One region of the Arthrobacter sp. FW306-1B-F12A genome, then DNA from elsewhere that is predicted to be linked to it. Evidence: riboswitches for the same ligand, from Rfam matches in the RefSeq annotation. Region 1 holds a riboswitch; each other region holds the start of a gene.

Region 1 (7,832 bases):
ACGTAGTCCACGCGCCGCTCGTCCGAGGCGGTGGCGAGGGCCTGCCCGCCGCTCAGGAGCAGCTCTCCGCCCCGCAGCAACGGAGCGATGTCCAGCACTTCGCTTGAATGCACCCAACGGAGCTGCCGGGACAGTGCCTCGGGCACATCCGTCCGGAGAACTGGTTCGGCGGCTTTCAGGCTTTCGTGTTCGAAGGCGTCGGCAAGGAGCAGAGACATGACACTCCGTAACTAATTATTGGAATCTATCGTACACATCGTATCTTGTTGCTGTGATGTGGGGCACATACATTGAAGGAGTCCCTTTCCTACACGGAGGATCCCCCCAATGCACGAGAACTTATCCACTGCGACGCCTGGGGCTGCAACGGCGCAGACCGACGTCGAACAGAACCTGCAGTCCATTCCCGAATCAGCGCGTACCCGCAGCGTTGCGGGCCAATTCTGGATCTGGGCAGGCGCGAACCTTGCCCCCATCAACTGGGTCCTCGGGGCCCTCGGCGTCCAGCTTGGACTGGGCTTTGCCGATACCGTCACGGTCCTGGTGGTGGGAAACCTGATCGGCATGGCGCTCTTTGGCTTGTTTGTCCTCCTGGGCCAGCGGACCGGTGCCACCGGCATGGTCCTGGCCCGGGCCGTCTTCGGCCGCCGCGGCAACTACCTCCCGAGCGCCATCCAGGCACTCCTCGGAATCGGTTGGTGCGCCGTCAACACCTGGATCATCCTGGACCTCGTGATGGCACTCCTCGGCAAGCTCGGCATGGTCGATCCCGAGCAGCCCAACGTAGGCCCCAAGATCCTGGTGGCCTTCCTGATCATGTCCGCCCAGGTCACCATCGCCTGGTTCGGCTACAAGGCCATCGCGGCCTTCGAGAAGTGGACCGTCCCGCCCACCATCGTGGTGCTGATCGCGATGTCCGCCGTGGCCTGGTTCGGAATGAACATCGATTGGGGCTACGCTGGCCCTCCCGGGGCTGTCCTTGAAGGCGGCGCGCGGATCGCGGCCATGACCACCGTGATGACGGTTATCGGCATCGGCTGGGGGATCACCTGGTTCACCTACGCGGCGGACTATTCACGCTTCGTCAGCAAGTCCGTCCCCAAGCACAAGGTCTACCTGGCCTCCGTATTCGGCCAGTTCCTCCCGGTGGTGTGGCTCGGCATCCTTGGCGCGAGCTTGGCAACGAAAAGCGGCACGGCCGATCCCGGCCACCTCATCGTGGACAACTTCGGCGTGCTGGCCATCCCGGTGCTCTTCCTGGTGCTGCACGGTCCCATCGCGACGAACATCCTGAACATCTACACCTTTTCGGTGGCCGCCCAGGCCCTGGACATCAAGGCCAAGCGTCGCTCCTTGAACCTCTTCGTCGGACTCCTGGCCCTGGTCGGCGTCGTGTTCTTCATCCTGCAGGAGGATTTCGCGTCAACGCTGAGCACGTGGCTCGGCGGGCTCGTGGCGTGGGTAGCCGCGTGGGGAGGCATCATGTTGGTGCACTACTTCTGGGTGGACAAGCGCAGCCCCGTAGCAGTCGACCGGCTCTTCGACCCTGTGGGTACCCGCCGGCTCCCGGCGTTCAACTGGGCCGGGATCACCGCGCTCCTGGTAGGCATCTTTGCCACGTGGCTGTTCATGTACGGCGTCCTGCCGATCATGCAAGGCCCCATCGCCACGGCCATGGGCGGGATCGACTTGTCCTGGCTGGCCGGCGGACTTGTTGCCGCGGCAGTCTATGGCGCGCTGGGCCCACGGGTCCATGCCCGGTACCTTCCGCTGTCTTCCGAGACCGCGGCGCCGCAGCCCGTTGCGGAAGACGCCGTCGCCAATCTGGTCAACGACTGAAAGGACACCCGATGACCACCAACGCTTTCCCCGACGAGGCACACTCGATCACTTGGCCTGAAGGCTTCAGGGCAGCGGCGTCCTTCACGTTCGACGTCGACGCCGAATCCTGCACCATCGCGCACGATCCCACGAGCACCAGGCGCATGTCCCTCATGAGCCACCAGTCGTATGGCCCGAGGGTTGCTGTTCCGCGACTCTTGAAGATCCTCGAGCGCCAAGAGATCCAGGGAACCTTCTTCATCCCGGGGTTCACGGCGGAGAGCTATCCGGACGTGGTGCGGCGGATCGTCGACGGCGGCCATGAAGTCGCCCACCACGGCTACCTGCACGAGCCAATGCAGGGAATCGACGCCGCCACCGAGGCCAACTACCTGGACCGCGGGCTCGACGCGCTCGCGAAGGTAGCCGGGGTCAGGCCGGTCGGCTACAGGGCACCGTGGTGGGAGCTCAACTGGCATTCGCCGGCGCTGCTCGCGGACCGTGGCTTCCTCTACGATTCAAGCCTGCTCGACGGCGATGCCCCCTACCGCATGGCGGTTGCCTCGGATTCGGGTGATTCGCGGGACATCGTGGAGATCCCGGTGGATTGGGCCTTGGACGATTGGGAACAATACGCGTTCTATCCGGGAGTGACAGGCAGCGGGGTCATCGAGAGTCCGGCCAAGGTGTTGGAGATGTGGACCCTCGAAGCCGAAGCCCACCACACCCAAGGCAGCTGTTTCGTCTTGACCAACCACCCCTTCATCTCCGGCCGTCCGTCCAAGGCGGTTGCCTTGGAGCAGCTGATCGGACGAGTCAAGGCCATGGACGGGATGTGGGTGACCACCTTGGAACGGATCGCCGAGCACACCAAGGCCACGGTGAACGAGATCCACAGCCACGCCCGGATCGAGGTCCCGTCCTACCCGGGCGCAGGAGCCAGCTTCACGTCCGCCCGCGTGCTGGAAACCGCCCCCAACTAAGCCCGTCCCCACCCAACTGACTCGCAGTTGTTGTCGTTATCAGGGCCCAAAACGACACCTAATGCGAGCTAGTTGGGTGGGCCGGGCTAAGGGTGGGCCGGGCTACAGGTCGGTGCGGCACAGAGCGGTGTGGAGTTTGTAGAGTCCATTCAGGTCTCCGGCCGCCAAACCATCAGGGGCGCCGATCTCCGGGTACATGAGCTGGATCGGATCGTCTACGTGGTCAAGGCCAACCACGTGGCCAAGTTCGTGTTGGATCACCGCGGAGACGTAATGGGCGCCGCCGGAGACGCCCAGCAGTTCCGTGATTTGCGGGGCGTCCAAGTCCAGGCTTCCCGAGACGTAGCTCTTGGGTCCGGTGCCGAAGCTGTACATGGTGCTGCCGCCGGTTCCGATGACGGATCCTGTCAATGCGGGAGCCGCCTCGGGAGTGGTCCAGGAAATCAGCAGCGGTGCCCAACGGTCTCCGTAGAGCGCGGGCTGGTAAGGCTTGCGCTTCTCGGAGGGGGTTTCCTTGCTGGTGCCGTCGTCAACGAATGTGAGGCCCGTAGCAGCGGCAATCTTTGCAATGGCGTCGGCGATGAGCCCCTCGGATCCGGCCGGGGCGAGAGCCGCGTTGACCACGTAGTGCAGTGGCCGGCACGGAGAGTAGCCCACGGGGGTGCCGTCGGCATTGGTGGCCAGGAACTTGAAGGAGTTGCTGGCCACCGCAGGCTTGGCGGGGGAGCCAAGCGGGTGGCCGGCTTCTTCCAGGCCAGGCGGCGGTGTATCCGGCGCGCGGGCCGCCTTTGGCTGACCCTGTCCGGGAGCCCCGCCCGGCCCGGAGCTGCTTGCCGTGGCGTGGGCGGACGGGGCCAGGTTCGGAAGCAAGCCGGTGATTCCAGGGTCGCCCCGGAGGAATCCACTGACCAACACGGCTACGGCAGCGACCACCGCCACCAGCATCAAATTTCGGAACAGCGCGAGCGCGGTGCTGGGGCGCTTGGGCGGCGGGCCGCCGTCGTACCCGTAGTTTGAATGCAAGTCTTCCCCCAAATCCCCGTACCCGGCACCCCAGCGGGCCGGCGGTACTAACCGATGACAGCGCCGAAGACGAAGCCCAGCCCATACGTGGCCGCGGCCGCGCCGAGACCGATGGCGAGCTGCCGGAGGCCGCGGGTCAGCGGCGAGGTTCCGGACAACAAGCCGACGACGGCGCCGGTCGACAGAAGCGCGATGCCCACCAGCGTACCGGCCACAGCAAGTGCCGCGAAGCCCGTCATGCCGAAGATGAACGGCAGGATGGGCACGATGGCGCCCGAAGCGAAGAAGCAGAAGCTCGAGATTGCGGCGCCCCAAGCGGAGCCTACGGCTTCGTGCTCATTGACGGTTTCTTCCACTTCGGGGTGGAGCGAGAGGCTGGGATCGCAATCGCAGCTGTAGAGGCCCATGCGTTCGGCGGCCCGGTGTTCGGCGGCCTCGCGGGACATGCCCCGGGCCAGATACACGAGGACCAGCTCGTTGTGCTCGATGTCCAGGGCCGGGGCTGCGGTCAGCGTGGCCTGGGTAGGGCGGGTGGCCTTGAGGAGCTCGAGCTGCGAGCGGACAGAGACATATTCGCCGGCACCCATGGACAGCGCGCCTGCCAGCAGGCCGGCGATGCCGCTGAACAGGACCACAGTGGCGGGGACGCCGGTGGCCGCCATGCCCATCACGAGTGAAAGGTTGCTGACAAGGCCGTCGTTGGCGCCGAATACGGCCGCGCGGAAAGTGCCGGACAACCTGTTGCGGCCGCGCGTCGCCAGGCCGCGGACTACTTCCTCGTGGATCTGTTCGTCAGCCGCCATGGCGCGGGTCGCTGCTGGATCCTTGGCGTAAGGCGAGCGGCCTTCAGCCCTTTGGGCGAGGGCCAGCACGAACACTGATCCAAAGTTCCGGGCGAGGAAGCCGAGCATTTGGCTTCGGATCGAGGCCGCCTTCGGCATGCCGGCATGTTCCCCGAGGAGCTTGAGCCAGTGTGCCTCGTGGCGGCCCTCGGCCTCTGCGAGTGCCAACAGGATTTCGCGTTCCTCGCCGTCGCGGCGCTGCGCCAGTTGGCGGTACACGGCGGCCTCGGCCCGCTCGTCCGCCAAGTACTGACGCCAGCGCTTGATGTCCGACGACGACGGGGGAGTCTTGGGGGCCGCTTCATCTTGCAATGGACTGCTTTGGTCCGAGGGATTGTCGGGATGCGCGTTGTCTGGATCTGTCGGGTTCTGTGGATCTGCGTGCGGGTGCACCGGGACTCCTGGGTTGCTGGGGCGGGCTTCATCGCCTCATTGCGGCTCCACTCTATCGCCAATTTCCGCGGTTTTTCGGCTGGCAATCCTCACTGGACGGTTTAGGCGCACCTCAAAAACGGGAGGCTCCCGGGAGGCCTTGACCGCGGCTGGGGGCAGTGCTGGGATGGATGGACAGGGTCCACGAATTGGCGGGGTAGCGTGGTGACCGGCTGCCTCATGTGCCTGTGCGATGGGCTCAGCGGCACGTCGAACGGAGGTTGCACCATGGACAGCACCGAAACCCACGCCCGCCACCCCGACCGTCCCACGGTCGAGGCCGATCCCGCCTACGACTACAGCGAAGACCTTGAGGTGGACGAGGACTGGGAGGAACAATCCGAGGTCCTCGACGACGACGAACGGGTGGTTCCGCTCGACGCAGAGGAACACCGCGAGGACGAAGAGTTCGAATAGCCCCGGGCTCGCTAAACCCGGGGAGCTAAAACGCGCTCAGGATGAAGTGCCTCTGCACGCCTGCCCGGTGCCCGGTTGCCGCCACCGTCAGGGTGAGTTTCCGTGTGGCGGGGAACCAGCGGGCGGGCTGGACCGCTTTTGAAAGGGCTTGGGTGATGAGCCGCGGCTCATGGTGCCAATAGCGTTCCAGGTTTCCGTCCACGACGAACGTGACGGAGCCTTGGGAGAGGTCGACGCCGGGAATCACCCGGACGAATTCGTCCACCCGGCGGGGGCGGGGCGACAAGAGGGTGCTGGGCTGGGTGGTGCGGTCGGCTATGGCGGTGGCGCCGTTTTCGAAAGGCATGGCCTTCTCCTGTGGAGTTGCTCTTGCCCGTTCGGTTGTCTCTGGTCCGAGCCGGGCCGCTTCTTCATCCGAACCACCCGTGAACATGGGGTTGGCGTGTGGCAAGTCGGAGCTTGGCGCCACATCTCTTGAAGCTCTTCCTACTGTACATGCGACGGCGGCGCCGCACCCCGGAAAAAGGTGCGGCGCCGCCGTCGTACTTGACTCTGTGAAACTTAGTGGCTGGCCACCGGGTGGGCCTCCAGCGGGAGTTCCTCGGTGACTCCTCCGGCGACGCGACGGTCCCATGCTTCGCGGACCTCGGGCTCTGTGGGAGGCGTCAGCAGCGAGACCACGACGTACACCAGCAACGAGGCTCCGAGGCCCCAGTAGATGGGATCGTTGGCGTAGACGCCGTCTTCGCTGGGAATGATTCCCGTGGCATAGGCGATCAGCAGGGCCAGTGTGAGTACGGACCCCACGGCCATGGACCAGGCCGCGGCAATACCGGTGCCCCGCTTCCAGACCAGGCCACCCAGGATGGCAACCAGCAGGCCGCCCACCAGGATGTCGTAGGCGATGGTCAGGGCGACCACGACGTCTTGCGCCGCCATGGATATCAACACGGCCACGATGCCCAGTCCGAGGACCCAGTAGCGGTTGGCCTTGACGTCGTGCTCGGGGTTCTCGGTGTCGTCGGTGTTGATGGTCTTGCCGAACCAGCTGGCCACGAACGGGACCACGTCGGCGCGGGCAACGGTGGCCGCGGCGATGAGGGCTCCGGAAGCGGTGGACATCATGGCCGCGACTGCTGCGGCCATCACGAGGCCGCCGATGCCGATCGGCAGGATGTGCGTGGCAACCTCGGCGTAGACGACGTCCTTGCCGAGGGCCTTCACGTCGATGTTGGGCAGTGCCACGCGGGCGGCAAGGCCGATCAATGCGCCGGCGACGCCGTACAGGACGCAGTAGATGCCCGCGGTGGCACCGCCCCAACGGGCCACCTTGGGAGTCTTGGCGGTGAAGACGCGCTGCCAGATGTCCTGGCCGATCAGCAGGCCCAGGGTGTAGACCACGAAGTACGTGATGATGGTTTGTGCTCCGATGCCGTCCAACTGGAAGAAGCTGGCGTCAACGCGGGCACGGATGCCATCGAAGCCGCCTGCGGCGTTCAGGACGAACGGGAGCATGAGGAAGAAGATGCCCACGGTCTTGATGATGAACTGCACCTGGTCGGCGAGGGTGATGGACCACATGCCGCCGATCGTTGAGTAGACCAGGACGATGGCGCCGCCGACGGCGATGGCGAGCCAGCGCTCCCAGCCGAAGAGGACAACGAAGATGGTGGCGTAGGCGCCCGTGGACGTGGCGCACAACATCAGGGTGTAGGCGAGCATGACGATGCCGGAAGTCTGTGTGGCGCGCTGTCCGTAACGCAGGCTCAGCATCTGGGAGACCGTGTAGATCTTCAGCCGCTGGATGGTGCCGGCGAAAAGCAGGCTCAGGAGGAGCACGCCCGAACCGATCGCGACAACCAGCCACATGCCGGAGACGCCGAACTTGTAGCCGAGGCCGACGCCGCCAACCGTCGATGCGCCGCCGAGGACGACTGCGGCCATGGTGCCGGTGTAGAGCATCGGACCGAGGCGGCGTCCTGCCACGAGGAAGTCGCTGTTGTTCTTGGTGCGCGACTTGCCCCACCAGCCGAAGGCCAGCATGGCGAGCAAATACACCACCACGATCGCAATATTGATGAACGAAGAGTCCACGGTTGGCTCCTGAAAGTGATGCGCAGAGCCCTTGGGGATTCCGACGCCGGTCCGCTGGGTTTCGTTGCGGGTTGCGGAAGGTCTCTGCGCTGGTGATTGGGGAGAGTAGTCTGTGATGTATGCCTCACAAACAACACTTGTTGCCTATGAGGATACGTAGTGATGCGAGTAACAGTCAAGGTGCTGTCTCGCCCAGCGGACTCATCGGCGCTCCTCCAGC
Region 2 (7,832 bases), on a different contig from region 1:
ATCCCGGTCTGTCTCCGCAAGGCTGCCATGGCGCACAATTGATCCGTGCGCACTTTTGGTGTGGAAGAGGAGTTGCTGATCGTCGATCCCGTGACCGGCGAGCCGCTCGCGCTTGCCGACGCGCTCCTCTCGGCCCCCGCCCACGACGGCGCCGCCCACGACGGCGCCGCCCACGATGACGCTGCCCACGCCGCCCAGGATGGCACCGAACCCGGACCCACCCTCGAGGAGATCGACGGTCCCGATACCGGCCTAAGCCACGAGCTCAAACTTGAGCAGATCGAAACCCAGACCCGCCCCTGCCGCAGCTACGCCGAGCTCCTGCACCAGATCCGCAGGGGGCGCGGCCTCGCCAGCCATGCCGCTCGGCGCCACGGCGCTCGGATCGCCGCGTTGGCCACATCGCCCGTGGATGCTGCGTTGCACACCACTCCGGATCCCCGGTACGCCATCATGCTCGAACGGTTCGGTATCACGGCGCACGAACAGCTCACGTGCGGATTCCACGTGCACACATCGATCGAGTCCCCCGAGGAAGGCGTGATGGTCTTGGACCGCATCCGGGACAAGCTCGCGGTCTTCACGGCGATGAGCGCCAATTCTCCCTACTGGCGTGGCCTGGCCACGGGTTTTGAGAGCTATCGGACGCAGGCGTGGAACCGCTGGCCTTCGTCGGGGCCGTCAGCCATCTTCGGGTCCCTGGCTGCTTACCGGCGGGTTGTCCGGAGGCTCATCGAAACGGGAGTGCTGCTGGACGAGGGGATGGTCTACTTCGACGCCAGGCTGTCCCGGCACGTTCCCACGGTGGAGGTCCGGGTGGCCGATGTCTGCCTCCGGGCCGAGGATGCGGCGCTCATCGCGGTGCTCGTCAGGGCACTGGTTGAGACTTCTGTTCGTGAATACCATGCCGGAATAGAGCCCGCTGCCGTGCCCACTGCGCTTTTGCGGATGGCGTCCTGGCAAGCAAGCAACTTCGGACTGCGTACCGAACTGCTGGACTTCGGAACCTTTCGCCCGGAACCCGCCGCCGACGTCGTCTGGTCGTTGGTGGAATACTTGGAACCCGTGCTCGCCGAACAGGGTGAATTCGACTTGGTCCAAACCGGCGTGGCAGCCATCTTGAGCCGTGGCAACGGCGCTATCGAACAGCGTGGTGTTGCCGGGCGCTGGAGCGAGAGCAACGGGAGCGCGCCCGACGCCGCCGGGCTGGCCGCCGTCGTAGAGCACGCCGTCCAGATCACGATGCGCTCAGAGAGGGACGAGAGCGACACCAAGCCGCAACCCGTCCTCACCTGGGTGCGCCAGGACTGGCGCGAAGCGCCCGGCTAGACCTGCTTGAGGGCCCGCTCGAGGTCCCCGATGAGATCGTCCACATCCTCCAGCCCCACCGAAAGCCGCACGACGCCGTCGCTCAGGCCAATTGCCGCGCGGCCTTCCGGACCCATGGCACGGTGCGTGGTGGTGGCGGGATGGGTGATGAGGGACTTGGAGTCGCCGAGGTTGTTCGAGATGTCGATGACGGCGAGCCCGTCCAGCAGCGCGAAAGCGGCCTCCTTCGCCGATCGCCCCGCGGAGGGGAGCAGCTCGAAGGTGAGCACAGTTCCGCCGGCCTTCATTTGCTTTGCGGCGAGCTCGAACTGCGGGTGCGACTTCAGCAGCGGGTACTTGACCCAGCTGATGGCCGGCTGTTCCTCGAGCCACTCGGCGATCCGCAACGCAGACGCCGAGGAGTGGTTGACACGCAGCGCCATCGTCTCCAGGCCCTTGGTCAGGACCCAGGCGTTGAACGCGGAAAGCGAAGGACCGGTGTGCCGCATGAGCTGCTTGACGGGACCGTCGATGAACTCCTTGGTGCCCAGGATCGCTCCGCCGAGGACCCGGCCCTGGCCGTCGATGTGCTTGGTGCCTGAGTAGACAATCACGTCTGCTCCGAGATCGCCGCAGCGCTGCAGGAGGGGAGTGGCGAAGACGTTGTCGACGACCACCGTGGCGCCGGCCGCGTGGGCCAGCTCGCTCACCGCGGCGATGTCCACGATTTCCTGCATGGGGTTCGACGGCGACTCGAAGAACACTGCCGTTGTCGGCTCGGACAGGGCGGCACGCCACTGGTCCAAGTCAGGCCCGTCGACGAAGACGGTCTCGACGCCCCAGCGCGGCAGGATCTCATTGAGGATGACGAAACAGGAGCCGAAGAGCGAGCGGGCGGCAACTACGCGGTCACCGGCAGCAAGCAACGCACCGAGGGCGGTGAAGACAGCGGACATGCCCGACGCCGTCGCGAAGCACGCTTCGGTGCCTTCGAGCAGGCGGAGGCGCTCCTGGAAGGTAGCTACGGAGGGGTTGCCGTAACGGGAGTAGACGAAGCGTTCGTCCTCGCCCGTAAATGCTCGCTCGGCGGCTGCAGCGGACTCGTAGACGAAGCCGGAGTTCAGGAAGACGGCCTCGGACGTTTCCTGGAAGTTGGTACGGTCAAGACCGCCGCGGACGGCCTGGGTGTCAGGGCTCCAGCTGGCGGCGTCAGGGTTGAAAGTCACTTAGATGTTCCCCAGGTTCGTCGGAAGTCCACGGTTTTTCCAGCCGTTCACGGTTCGCTCGCCGTAGCGGTCCGGCTCGCCCTCAAAGCCCTCGAGGACGTTGTAGGAGGTGTAGCCGGCCTGGGTGGCGGCAATCGCGGCGGCGATGGAGCGCTGTCCGGAGCGGCAGAGGAAAACCAGTTCGGTGCCATCCGCCTCCGGGGCCTGCTGCGTCAACTCTTCGATGAAACGGGTGTTGGGGATGCCTCCGGCCAGGTTCCACTGGATGAACAGGGGATCGTTCTCGGTGGCTTTGGTGTCCGGGATGCCGATGTGTGCCCACTCGCCTTCGGTGCGGACGTCCACCAGGATGGCGCCCTGCTCAAGCTTGGCCCAGGCGTCGTGCGGGCTGAGGTCGCCTGCGTAGCTCATGCGTGGCCCTCGCCGTCGAACTCTTCATCAAGCTGATCCACCGCATTGGCAACGGCGGCATCTGCGCTTGCGATTGCCGCGGGCAGGACGATGGCCTGTGCCACGATTACGTCCGTGCCGTTGAAGGTCGCGGCCGGGCTGCCGTGCAACACGTATCCCTCCGCGAGGGCGGTGGAGATCCGCTCGCAGAATTCCTTGGTGTCAGGGCCCGTGATGAGACGGTACGAGAGTTTTTCTTCGGTGGGTTCAGGCATTGGTGCTCCTCAGTCACGCTTGCAGTTCGAAAGTGTCGATACGCCGAGTAGTCACCTGAGGCACCCCGCCGGAGAGAGGGTTGCCGACCAGCAAGTCAGGGCTTCACGCTGGTGCTCATTACTCAAGAAGAAAAATAACATCCACGACGGCGGCCTGCATCACCGGCCGTCGTCATGTTCCGTAACCGGACGGCAGCCAGGCTGGCGAGGGCTGGGGTGCCAGCGTCCTAGGACTCGGTTTCATTGGGCAGCGGTTCCAGGCTCGCCTGGATCCGGGGTGGAATGGCGTCGAACCGCGACGCTACTGCCGTAGGGGAGTGATGAAAAGTGGAACCTTGATGCTTCCGGATTTCCAGCAGTTCGTGGACGGATATCCCGGTGGCCGTGGCGAGTGCATGCAGCGAGAGGCTGTTGTGATGAGCCAATGCAAAAACCACACCCGACAAGGCTTCGAAACCTTCTGTCTCGTAGATTTCCTTCACCAGGTTGGACATGCCATTTGCATCATCGATTGATCCCGCTGACGCACCAGTCGCCATGGCCGTCAGGGACCATGCAGCAGAGTCGGGGCTGATGTAGATGCTCATGTCGATACCCTACGGACTCAGGCCCGCTTGGGGAATGGGCGATACGTTTATCTTTATGGCAGCACTCACCGACCTTGACCGCCAGCTCCTCTCCGCTCTCCGGGAGGACGGCAGGGCCTCCGTGGCGAGCCTTGCGCGCAAGCTGGGCGTTGCTCGGGCCACCGTGAATAGCCGGCTTGAGCGTCTTGTCTCCTCGGGGACCATCGTTGGCTTCACCGCGAGGGTGCGCGACGAGGTGGATCCACTTGCGATCCGGGCCATTGCGCTCATTGCCGTGGAGGGAAGGTCGGCGGACAAGGTCATTCGCCAACTCCGCGGACTTCCCGAGATTTGGGCGCTACACACCACGAACGGCGGTTGGGATCTCGTGGCCGAGTTGCGCACGGAGAGCCTCAGCGACTTTGACCAGGTGTTGGGCAGGATCCGCGGGATCGAGGGGATCGTCAATAGCGAGACGAGCCTGCTGCTCAGTTCCGTCCTGCGATAGTCGCTTTTATGACGGGCGCCTGCCGTTGATCATTGTGTGCATAAGCAGTCATCATTTTGTGCATGTTTTCAATGAAAAGTACGTACTTTGGCAATTGTGGATGCATATCGCCGCTCCGTAGCCTCGTAGCAACAGTGCTTATGAGGGAAAGGAGCGCACATGACGCGCTTTGTCGATGTCCGCAATATGGTTCGTTGGACGGCCGGACGGGGCCCGGAGACCGTCATCTCGGAGATGATGCAGTACCTGGAAGACGACTTCCAGCGGTGGGAATCTTTTGACAAGACTCCGCGAGTGGCAAGCCACACGCCATTTGGCGTCATCGAGCTGATGCCCACCAGCGACCAGGAAACCTACGGCTTCAAGTATGTAAACGGACACCCCTCGAATCCCGCGCGCGGCTTCCAGACCGTGACAGCTTTCGGTGTCCTGTCCGACGTCCACAACGGCTACCCGACGTTCCTTGCGGAGATGACAGTGCTGACAGCGTTGCGGACGGCGGCCACGTCCGGCATGGTCGCTAAGAAGCTCGCGCGCCCCGATGCCCGGATCATGGCGATGATCGGAACCGGAACCCAATCGGAGTTTCAGGCGCTGGCCTTCCGGGCGGCCCTGGGTATAAACAGTGTGAGGATCTGGGACACGGACCCGGCAGCGATGGAGAAGTTCGTCCGGAACATGGCTCCCCTCGGCTTCGACATCACCATCGCAGACTCGGCGGCCCATGCAGTGGAGGGCGCCGACGTCGTCACCACATGCACGGCGGACAAGGCCAATGCCACGATCCTGACAGCAGACCAGGTTTCGCCCGGAGTCCACATCAACGCGATCGGAGGCGACTGCCCAGGGAAGACTGAACTCGACGCTGCCATCCTCGGCCTCGGTGACGTCTTTGTGGAATACGATCCCCAGACGCGGATTGAAGGCGAGATCCAGCAAATGTCCGCCGATTTTCCCGTCACCGAATTCTGGCAGGTCCTGGCCGGGCACGCTCCGGGCCGGACCTCCAAGGACCAAATCACGATATTCGATTCCGTGGGCTTCGCGATCGAGGACTTTTCCGCCTTGAGGTATCTCCGCGACGCCGTTGAGGGTTCGGAGTTCTTCGAGGAGATTGACCTCGTCGCTAATCCCGATGACCCCAAGGACCTCTTCGGCCTGGTGCGGGAACTGTCGCCGATCGGCTCCTGAGATGCCCAACTGGTCCCCACCGCCACCCTCGCCTCGCAAGTCCCCGTCGGCTCCCAGCCTTCGCGAGCTCAGGCAGGGACCCTCGCCGGCGGGGCCCCACCGCCACCCTCGCCTCGCAAGCTCGGCCAGGGAACCCGGGCGGCGTGGGCCCACGCATTTGTTGTCGTTTTGGAGCCTCTAAACGACAACTACTGCTAGTCAGTTGGGTGGGAGAAGCCTGGTGCGCCGGCCCCAGAACCGGCGCACCAGACGTTTTATCCGGGCATCCCGCCTGCCCAGCCCATCCCGCCGGCCCCGGCTACACCACCGCCAGGCGCAGGATCAGCTCGGCATGCCCGGGGAACCTCATGACGAGCGACTCGATGTCCCGTGCCGTTGGTTTCGCGGAGTCCGATCTCTCGTATCCCGGTGCGAGGCTGCAGCTCACCAAGGCGAACCCCGGCCCGGCCAACTCGGCACCGAACCAGGTGGAGTTCGGGGCAACTCCTTGCAACATCTCGCCTGCTTCCGGATCCGGCCCCAACAAGGCTTCGGTATAGCCAAAGTCCTGAAGTCCGAGCTCCCGGGAGAAGACGTGCAGCCTGATCGGTGTCCCCACGTGGAAGAACCACAATTCGTCCTGCTTGAGGGCGTGCAACTGGAGGACCTCACCCGCCTCCAGCAGGTACCAGTTGGAACTGTAGAGCGGATGGTCGACGCCGAAACGCGGAGGCAGCGCCGATCCGGCGATGTCCTCGTTGCTCACGAGCGCGGGCGCGAACCAGCCGCCCACGCTAGCGGGGGACATGTCCAACCGTTTGATCCAGTCCTCTGCGAATCCACTCATGTGACCGGGTCCTTCAGTGAGAAGCAGACGGTGATGCCGATGATGTCCTTGCTGCCCGGGGCCCGCAGCAACCCCTTTTGGGTCACGATGTCCACATTCACCATGCCGCCGTCCTTGCTGGGGACGGCGATGGTCTCGTGGAAGTTGAGCAACGGCTTTCCGCTCGCCATTACTTCCTTGTCGTGCGCAACGTGTTCCGCGCGCGAGTCCTGGTGCCCGATCAGCTCCGACTTATCCATGCCCACCAGGTCCGCGAAGTTCTGGTTGACCCACAGGAAGACCGAATTCGCGTCCTTCACCACCCAGTACACGCCGTCCTGCCTGTCCAGCACATCGGCGACACTCATAGGCGGAACCGTGGGAAGGAGCGCCGGGTCCAGCGCCGGGGCGACAGTCATGGCGCTGCCGCCGCTCCGCCGTCGGCCTCGAGTCTTTCGGCGAGGTCTTGCGCCAAGGCGACCATTGTCATGGTCGGGTTCCACGAACCGCCGGTGGGCCAGAGGCTGCCGCCCGTGACAAAGACGTTCTGCACGCCGTTGAGTCGGTAGTCGATTCCGACGACGGCGTCCTCCTCTTCGCCGATCGGCAGGCTCGAGCTTTCGTGGACCAATCCCGGAACGCGGCGCTCCGGGATGGCGGGACGCTCGGCACCCCAGGTTCCGTCGTCGGGATCTCCGCGCCAGTATTCGACCCGCTCCGCGCCGGCCGGGGAGAGGACCCGCTCCAGCATCTGGAAGGTTCCCTCGTCCATGGTGTCCCAGGTGTCGTCGTCGGTGGCGTTGGCCAACACCTGCAAGGTGACGTTGCAGGTGGGGTCCGCTCCGCCGGAAAGCCGCAAGTGGTTCTCCGGGTTGCTTTCGTCCAGTTCGCCGAGGACGGCGCAGACGAACACCAGGTAGTCCTCCGAGGACCGCAGCTGCGCGAGCGAAGCCGTGGCGACGACGTCGGGGGCGTAGCGTTCGGACTTCTGGGCGTTCTTGTCCGGGCAACGGTCCGAGAGGACCGAAAGCTGGACGTGGTACTGCATGCCGGCCGGGCTCTTGCCCGCCAAATAGATGGCCGCCAGTTCCAGCTCGCCGAGTTGTCCGCTGAAATCAAAATCCTCGCGGGGAACCCTGGCCACCACCGAGGTGATGAAGTGGGCGCTGAAATGCCCGCCGGCCCCCTGCACCTGCGGGAAGGAATTGAGGACCAGCGTTGCCGGTGGAAGCGTGCCCATGGCCAGGACCAGGTTGGCGTTGCCGACGTTCACTACGCCGCGGTTGGTGTTCAACGCGGTGGCCCGTCCGTCCTGCTGGAGCACGCTCAACACGGTGCAGTCCGTGACCATGCGAAGAGCCGCGCCCTTGCCTTGGGCCTCGAGGGCTGCTTGCTTGTCCGTCAGTTCAAGGAGGACTGCCGGCGTCGAGAACTTCGCGAAGTCCACGCCCGACGTCGCGCCAGTCGCCGCAGCGAGCGGTGCGGGCATGCTGCGGGTGGCGGAATCGATCTTGTGCAGGCCTGCCTCAAGCCGTTCCTGCAGGGCTTTCTGCATGATTCCGT
Region 3 (7,832 bases), on a different contig from region 1:
CCACTGCGGGGTGACGTCATTGGCACCCGCATATGGCGGCCGAAGTTTTTCCCGGGCACTCCTGGCCCGATGGTCCGTCAGATGGTGACGGCTCCGTTGGCGGTTTCGAACGTTACCGACATGATTCCCGGCGTTCCGTGCGGAGCCATCCATTGGACTGCAACGTCCTCGAGAGGCTTCTCCACGGGTTCCCCTAGCCACTCGGTGACACGCTCCGCGGAGCCGGCGATGGTGAGGCTGGACATCTTGACGTCGCTTGGGTAGACGAGGGACGGGTGAAGTGCAGGGTCGCCCTCCCACCGCAGCAAGTAGGGAACCTGGGGATCGGCGATGAGCCCCAGGATGCCGATTTGCGACCAGACGAGTTCGCGGCCGTCCGGGAACTTGCGGTTGCCAGGAACGGCGGCGCGTCCAAGCCGCTGTTCGAACGGGCTCAGGTCGTCCACAGCGACGCACCAGCCCATCCAACCACCTCCCGCGGCGGAGCGTGCACGGACGGCTTGTCCAAAAGGTGCCTTGTCGGATGCCGGGTGGTCAAGGACCTCGACAACTTCCAGGTATTTGTGGTCAGCAAGGGGAATGATCATGTTCCGGGTACCGAAGCGCGGGTGCACTCCGCCCCGGACTGCGTCCACTCCCAATGCTGCGGAAATCCGCTCGGTGGTGGCCAAAAGGCCATCTCGTTCACAAGCGTAAGAGACGTGATCCATGCGCATGGCTTCATCTTGGCACTTTGTGATGGAGCTCTCAGCTAAGTCAAGCCTAACCAAGGTGGGATGTATCGAAAAGGCAGCTCAGAGTCACTTCAGGACGCGCCGGGACCGAAAACTACTGTGTTCGTCACAAAGCTTCTTGAGCCCGCAACACCATCCCTAGACTGGCGGCAACCGAACACCGGCAGGCTGAATACTTCGGCCCGGCAAGCTGAAGCACGGCAAGAGCCCAGACAACCAGGAGTCCGCATGTCCCAAGGATGGTCATTCGAAACGCGCCAGATCCACGCCGGCCAGGAGCCGGACTCCGCCACCGGAGCCCGGGCACTCCCCATCTACCAGACCACCTCGTTCGTGTTTCCCAGCGCGGAAAGCGCTGCCAACCGCTTTGCGCTCGCCGAGCTGGCGCCCATCTACACCCGGATCGGCAATCCCACGCAGGATGCGGTGGAACAGCGCATAGCGAGCCTGGAAGGCGGCGTGGCCGCGCTCCTGCTGAGCTCCGGCCAGGCCGCGGAAACGTTCGCCATCCTCAACGTCGCCGAGGCCGGCGACCACGTGGTGGCCAGCCCGAGCCTCTACGGCGGCACCTACAACCTGCTGGCCCACACGCTGAAGAAATTCGGAATCTCGGTCACCTTCGTCGAGGACCCGGACAACCTCGACCACTGGCGCGAGGCCGTGCAGCCAAACACCAAGCTGTTCTTCGCCGAAGTCGTCTCCAACCCCCGCCAGGACGTTTTGGACATCGAAGGCGTCTCCCGCGCCGCGCACGAGGCTGGAGTCCCGCTCGTCGTGGACAACACCCTCGCCACGCCCTACCTGATCCGGCCCATCGAGTGGGGCGCTGATATCGTGGTGCATTCGGCCACCAAATACCTGGGCGGGCACGGATCCGCCATTGCCGGTGTCATCGTGGACTCCGGCAACTTCGATTTCGGCAAGGACCCTGAGCGGTTCCCCAACTTCAACACCCCGGACCCGAGCTATAACGGCCTGGTCTATGCCCGCGACCTCGGCAAGGACGGTGCCCTCGGCGCGAACCTCTCCTACATCCTCAAGGCCCGGGTCCAGCTTTTGCGCGACCTCGGCTCGGCAGTTTCACCGTTCAACGCTTTCCTGATCTCCCAAGGAATCGAAACCCTCAGCCTGCGGGTGGAACGCCACGTGGACAACGCCACCAAAGTGGCGCAATGGCTGGAAGGGCGCGACGACGTCGAATCGGTCGCGTATGCGGGGCTGCCTTCCAGCCCGTGGTTCGAACGAGGACGGAAGTACGGGCCCCGGGGAACCGGCGCCGTGGTGTCCTTCACCATCCGGGGCGGGATCGACGCCGGCAAGCGCTTCGTGGACGCCTTGGAGCTGCATTCCCATGTGGCAAACATCGGCGATGTCCGTTCCCTGGTCATCCACCCCGCGTCCACGACTCACAGCCAGCTGACCCCAGAACAGCAGTCCGTGGCCGGCGTGAGCCCGGGACTGGTGCGGCTGTCTGTCGGGATCGAGCACATCGACGACATCCTCGCGGACCTCGAGTCAGGATTCCGGGCGGCCAAGGGCAGCTAGGCCAGTCGCCGGTTCGTTCCGTGATGGGTCGCCCACTCCGATGGGCGCCCCATCTCGCGGTTAGCCCGCGATGTAGTACCCGGAAGTGTCGGCTATGAGCTGCACTGTGCCGTTGGAGTTGTTGGTGAAGGAAATCGTGCCGTCCGGAGCAACGGGCGTAATGGCGAAGTTCGGGATGATCTGTCCCGTCGCGTAGTTCACGTTCGAGGTGCTCGGCTGCGGGCTTCCTCCGGCGTAGGCGGTGATGAACCCGAACGACGTCGGGTTGGCCACGGTGATGTTCATCGCGACAGCGGAAACACCGGACGCTGGAATGCCACCCTGTCCCGCGATCTTGACGTTGATGGTCTGTCCGGGGGCAACAGGTCCGTTGATCCCGCCGGTGCCGTTACGGGTATCCAATTGCCGGAACGGGGCCTGCGCGGAAAACGCACCGGCGGTTGACGGTGTGCCCGCAAGGTAATAGCCCGAGGTGTCCGCGATGATCTGGACGGTTCCGCCGGAGGTGTTCGTGAATGAAATCGTCCCGTCGGGAGCGACCGGCGTAATGGCGAAATTCGGAACGATCTGTCCCGCCGCGTAATTCACGTTCGAGGCGTTCGGTCGCGGAGTCCCGCCTGCGTAAGCGGTGATGAAGCCGAACGACGAGGGATTGGCCACCGTGATGTTCATCGCGACGGCGGAAACACCGGAAGAGGGAATACCGCCGCGGCCTGTGACTTTGACGTTGATGGTCTGTCCGGGGGCAACGGGTCCGCCGACGCCGCCGGTGCCGTCACGGGTATCCAGCTGCCGGAACGGGGCCTGGGCGGAGAACGTCCCGGGAGCGGGCGACGCGCCAGGCGTGAGGGAGTAACCGGTGATGTCGGCGATGAGCTGGACCGTGCCGTTGGAGCTGTTCGTGAAGGAAATCGTGCCATCCGACCCCACCGGCGTGATCGCGAAATTCGGGACGATCTGCCCTGGGGCAAAATTCAGGTTCGAGGTCGCCGGACGATTTGTTCCGCCGGCGTACGCGGTGATGAAGCCGTTCGACGTCGGGTTGGCCACCGTGATGTTCATTGCGACAGCGGAAACTCCGGAAGCCGGGAGGCCGCCGCGTCCAGCAACCTTGACGCTGATCGTCTGTCCGGGGGCGACCGGCCCGTTGACGCCACCGGTCCCGTCCCGCGTGTCAAGCTGCCTGCAGGGGGTTGTAGCCGCAAATCCGCCCAACGGGTCTTGCGACGGCGAAAAGAGCGACGGGCTGACGTACAGCAGCCGGTTAGGCATGCAGTTTCCGGTCGACTGGACTATTCCGGCTGTTGCGCCGACGGTCAACGTTGCCGAGACCTGCGCGGGGCTCCACGAGGGATGCATGGCGAGGAGCATCGCGGCCGCTCCTGCCGCATGCGGAGAGGCCATCGAGGTTCCGTTCAGGACAGCCGTTGCGGTATTTGACGTCTGCCAATCCGAGGTGATCTGGACTCCTGGTGCGTACAGGTCGACGCAGGGACCGTAGTTGGAGAACGATGCCTGCCGGTCGAAGCTGTCGCTCGCGGCCACCGTGATCGCGGCAGCCACGCGGCTGGGGGACAGCGTGCACGCGTCCGTGCTGGAATTGCCGGCCGCCAAGGTGACGGTAATGCCGTTATTGATCGCGCCCTGGACAGCGTCGTCCAGGCTCTGGTTCGCAGGTCCGGAGAGGCTGAGGTTGGCGACGGCGGGTTGACCGGGCTGGTGCTGCTGGACCATCCAATCGAGGCCGGCTATGACGTCGGAGGAGTATCCCGTACCGTCGCAACCAAGGACCCGCACCGGCACGATGGTTGCCGACTTGGCCATGCCGTAGGTGCTGCCGGCCGTGATGCCTGCTACGTGCGTCCCGTGGCCGGCGTCGGGCATTGCCGGATCGGTGCAGGGGGCATTGGCGGGCTGCCCCGAGAAGGCACTCCACCCCGCGGTCACCCGACCGCCGAAGTCCACATGGGTGCCAAGCACCCCGTTGTCCACAATGTAGACCTGAACCCCGGCGCCGCTCGAAGGCGGGGTGTAGCTCCCGGACAAAGGGAGGGTGCGCTGATCGGTCCGGTCGAGGTTCCAGGGTGCCGGCGCTTGGGTGTCCGAAATCCGCACCGGCATATCCCGGTCCACCGATACAACCCGGCTCGACTTCGCCAACTCAGCGGCCTTCGCTGGCGTCGCCGTGACGACCGCGGCCTTCACGGCATGCGTGAACGTCTTGTCCACCGAGACTCCCTGGGAGTGCAGCTCCGCGGCCTTACCGTCAACGTCGGTGCCTTCGGCGTAGTGGACCACGTATCTGTCTTCGCCTGCTGCCGGAGTCGTGTCGGCGTGCGCCGGCAGCGGCACTCCCACGGTGAAACCTGATACCAGCAAGAACAGGGCTATCGGAACGACGCCGGATGGCTTTTTCACGAGCTTCAATCTTCCTGTGACGCACAGTGGCGGCGGAGACATCCGAAGGATGCAGACTGCTGCGCCCAATTCTATCTCCAGTCACACAGGCATCACCCGTCTCTTCAATTTCAGACATCTACAACCCCGGCTTCGTGAACAAAACGCGGCCAAGTGTCACAAAGCTGTCATAATCTTCGTCAGAAGGGGTCCGGTTTTCCTAGACTCTTCCCATAGGTCATGAGTGCCAGCGACAGCCCCGGCTTGCTGGCCGGCAACCCTCCTTTCGCGGCGGGGTGCCCCGGGTGAAGACCTGGCCCTTCGCTGTGTTGGCGGCGGGCAAGCGCGATGTGAGGTGTCGACGAATGACAATTGCTGCAACAGCCATACCCCTTTCAGGTACCCAGGACGGAACCCTCAAGTATGTTTCCGTAGGAGGGCTCGAACTGGAGGCCGGGGGTTTCCTCCCTGAGGTCGTCCTTGCGTACGAGACCTGGGGCCGGCTCGACGCCGACGCTTCCAACGCCGTCCTCGTGGAGCATGCACTGACCGGCAGCACCCATGTGGCCCGTGGCGAGAGCGACGAAGAAGGCTGGTGGGAGCAACTCGTTGGTCCCGGCGCCACCATCGACACGGACCGCTACTTCGTGGTCTCCGTCAACATCGTGGGAGGCTGCTACGGCAGCACCGGGCCGTCGTCGAGCGCTCCCGACGGCAAGCCGTGGGGCTCCCGCTTCCCGCTTGTGACCTTGCGGGACAGCACTGTAGCCGAAGCCCGGCTCGCCGACGCCTTGGGGATCCACAGCTGGCACACCGTGGTGGGCGGGTCCATGGGCGGTGCCCGCGCACTGGAATGGGCCGTCAGCTATCCGGACCGCGTCAAGCGATGTGCCGTGATTTCGATCGGGGCGTACAGCACTGCCGAACAGATTGCGTTCGCGCAGGCCCAGACGCTCGCCATCCGGCAGGACGCCGACTTCAAGGGCGGCGACTACTATGGCCAGGCCGCGCCCGAGGCGGGGCTGGCCCTCGCCCGGCGGATCGCCCACATCACCTACCGTTCGGCGGATGAACTGGACTTCCGCTTCGGCAGGAACGCCCAAGGCGGCGAGGCGCCCCTGCAGGCTGCGGCCTTAGGGGACCGGGGCCGCTACCAGGTGGAGAGCTACCTCGACCACCAGGGACGAAAGCTGGTCCAGCGCTTCGACGCCAACAGCTACATCGCCATCACCGAGGCGCTCATGAGCCACGACATCACTCGCGGCCGGGGCTCGTTGGAGGACGCGTTGTCCGTGGCCACGGCGAAGTTCTTCGTTGCCTCGGTGGACTCGGACCGGCTCTATTTCCCGGAACAATCGCACGAGCTGGCCAAGGCCTTGCCCGGAGAAGTCCCCGTTCATGTGATCGAGGCGCCCATCGGGCACGACGGTTTCCTCACCGAGATCGGCCAGCTCGGCCCCCAGCTGCGGGAGGCGTTCTTCGGCTGAATCAGCCGTTCATGATCTCCTGGCGGAGCTTCATGTAGTCCTCCATGGCAATTTTCCCGTCGCTGTACTCCTGGTCGAGTTCGGCCAGCTTCCGTGCCCGGTAGCCTTGCGGCGCGCTGTCCGGCTGGGGCGCGCTGTTCGCTTGCGGAGTAGCCGACGACGGCGGAGCGGCCTGAGGGGCGGGCATTCCCACCGGGGGTTGCGGCTCAGCCGGGAAGATGACCGGGGGTTGCTCCGGGTATCCGACGGGGTAGTGCTGTGGAGGATAGGGCTGCCCGGGGTAATCCTGCGGAGGGAAGTCCCGGAGCCTGCGCTGGCGCGATCGGTTGTACATGCGGATCCCCATGGGAATCAGCCAAGAGCAGACGATGATCCAGAAGATCACATTGTTCACGGTGGAGGGCCTCCCTAGTCTTTCACCAGCTTAGCCCCGCTTCCTGTGACCCACAGGGGTCCGGTTCAGCTCCGGGGCAGGATGGTGTCGGCAGGACCGAAGACGGGTCCCGGCGTCGGGCGTTTCGGCAGGATGCCGTCGCCGGAGGAGCGGTGCCGGATCCGGCGGATGACCCACGGGACAAAATACTCCCGTGCCCATACGAGGTCGCCCGAGCGGGCCTCGCGCCAACTCCGCTGGGGGAGTGGCTTGGGGAACAGCGGCTCGAGGTTGTGCGGCACGTTGAGTGAATCGAGGACCATCGCCGCGATGGTGTGATGGCCGAGCGGCGAGAAGTGCAGGCGGTCTTCGTCCCACATCTGGGAGTTGGAGAGTTGCCGCAGGGACCACATATCGGCGATCACGGCATCGTGGCGGGCGGCCACCGTGCGGAGGTTTTCGTTGTAGATGGCCACTTTGCCGCGGATCCGGCCGAGGACCGATGACGCGGTGTCCGGACCGTTGAAGAGAACCACGGTGGCGCCGTCGGAACTCAGGGTCTGCACTGCGGCATCGAGTTTCTCGGCCAAGGCGTCGGGATCGCCGCCGGGACGGATGAGGTCGTTGCCGCCTGCGGAGATGCTCACGAGGTCCGGCTTGAGGTCCATTCACGGGCCAAGTTGTTCGTCGAGGATCTGCTGGAGCAACCGCCCGCGGATGGCCAGGTTGGCGTAGGCGAAATCCCGGTGTCCCCGGCTCAGTTCCTCGGCTACGCGGTCGGCCCAGCCACGATGTCCCCCGGGGTTGTTGGGCTCGGGGTCGCCGATCCCTTCGGTAAAGGAATCACCCAATGCCACGTAGCGGGTCCACGGATGAATCCGTTCGTCCGGCTTTGGTCCCACCGTGGGATCAATGTCACTCACGTCCATATCCTGCCTCTTGCTGCAACGCCACGCGCCCGTAGCTTGTTACTCATGGGTAACTGCAAGAATAGTCCCATGAGTCAAGCTTCCGCCTTTCCTGCCCCGGTCGTTTTGTGGTCCCTCGAAGAGGAGGAGCGGGCTGGCAAGCCATTGCTGGTTCTGTTGCACGGTTACGGGTCCAACGAGCAGGACCTCTTCAGCCTTGCAGGCTTGTTGCCCCAGGACTTCGTCGTCGCTTCGCTCCGTGCGCCGATCGCGACGGGCCCGGGCTTCACGTGGTTCCCGCTCACGGCGTCCATCGACTATTCCCTCGACGCCGTCAAGGACGCCGCGGAGTACGTGTTTTCCTGGTTGGACTCCTTCAAGTCCAACC

Evidence for each region. A riboswitch is a leader RNA that binds a small molecule or an ion and turns the genes downstream of it on or off. The one in region 1 is predicted to bind S-adenosylmethionine.
Region 2: another riboswitch for S-adenosylmethionine. It lies ahead of AC3WJU_RS19510 (DUF1737 domain-containing protein); the one in region 1 lies ahead of AC3WJU_RS04595 (hypothetical protein).
Region 3: another riboswitch for S-adenosylmethionine. It lies ahead of metX (homoserine O-acetyltransferase MetX); the one in region 1 lies ahead of AC3WJU_RS04595 (hypothetical protein).

What each region holds. Positions count from the first base shown of each region.
Region 1 covers NZ_JBYSXD010000005.1:132,548-140,379, reverse strand. Annotated here, with positions in the region: gene AC3WJU_RS04625 (PucR family transcriptional regulator) at 1-218, opposite strand, end outside; gene AC3WJU_RS04620 (purine-cytosine permease family protein) at 328-1,839, shown strand; gene AC3WJU_RS04615 (polysaccharide deacetylase family protein) at 1,851-2,804, shown strand; gene AC3WJU_RS04610 (matrixin family metalloprotease) at 2,907-3,827, opposite strand; gene AC3WJU_RS04605 (VIT1/CCC1 transporter family protein) at 3,875-4,981, opposite strand; gene AC3WJU_RS04600 (hypothetical protein) at 5,330-5,518, shown strand; gene AC3WJU_RS04595 (hypothetical protein) at 5,544-5,864, opposite strand; SAM riboswitch class IV at 5,879-5,998, opposite strand; gene AC3WJU_RS04590 (sodium:solute symporter family protein) at 6,080-7,612, opposite strand.
Region 2 covers NZ_JBYSXD010000054.1:21,949-29,780, forward strand. Annotated here, with positions in the region: gene AC3WJU_RS19495 (glutamate--cysteine ligase 2) at 46-1,329, shown strand; gene AC3WJU_RS19500 (O-succinylhomoserine sulfhydrylase) at 1,326-2,534, opposite strand; gene AC3WJU_RS19505 (rhodanese-like domain-containing protein) at 2,535-2,945, opposite strand; gene AC3WJU_RS19510 (DUF1737 domain-containing protein) at 2,942-3,199, opposite strand; SAM riboswitch class IV at 3,210-3,322, opposite strand; gene AC3WJU_RS19515 (hypothetical protein) at 3,427-3,786, opposite strand; gene AC3WJU_RS19520 (Lrp/AsnC family transcriptional regulator) at 3,842-4,273, shown strand; gene ocd (ornithine cyclodeaminase) at 4,433-5,464, shown strand; gene AC3WJU_RS19530 (cupin domain-containing protein) at 5,763-6,290, opposite strand; gene AC3WJU_RS19535 (PAS domain-containing protein) at 6,287-6,688, opposite strand; gene AC3WJU_RS19540 (GMC oxidoreductase) at 6,685-7,832, opposite strand, start outside.
Region 3 covers NZ_JBYSXD010000031.1:30,182-38,013, forward strand. Annotated here, with positions in the region: gene AC3WJU_RS14985 (VOC family protein) at 78-716, opposite strand; gene AC3WJU_RS14990 (bifunctional o-acetylhomoserine/o-acetylserine sulfhydrylase) at 963-2,279, shown strand; gene AC3WJU_RS14995 (S8 family peptidase) at 2,340-4,697, opposite strand; SAM riboswitch class IV at 4,913-5,028, shown strand; gene metX (homoserine O-acetyltransferase MetX) at 5,042-6,163, shown strand; gene AC3WJU_RS15005 (hypothetical protein) at 6,165-6,557, opposite strand; partial or broken gene AC3WJU_RS15010 (SGNH/GDSL hydrolase family protein) at 6,623-7,465, opposite strand; gene AC3WJU_RS15015 (alpha/beta hydrolase) at 7,535-7,832, shown strand, end outside.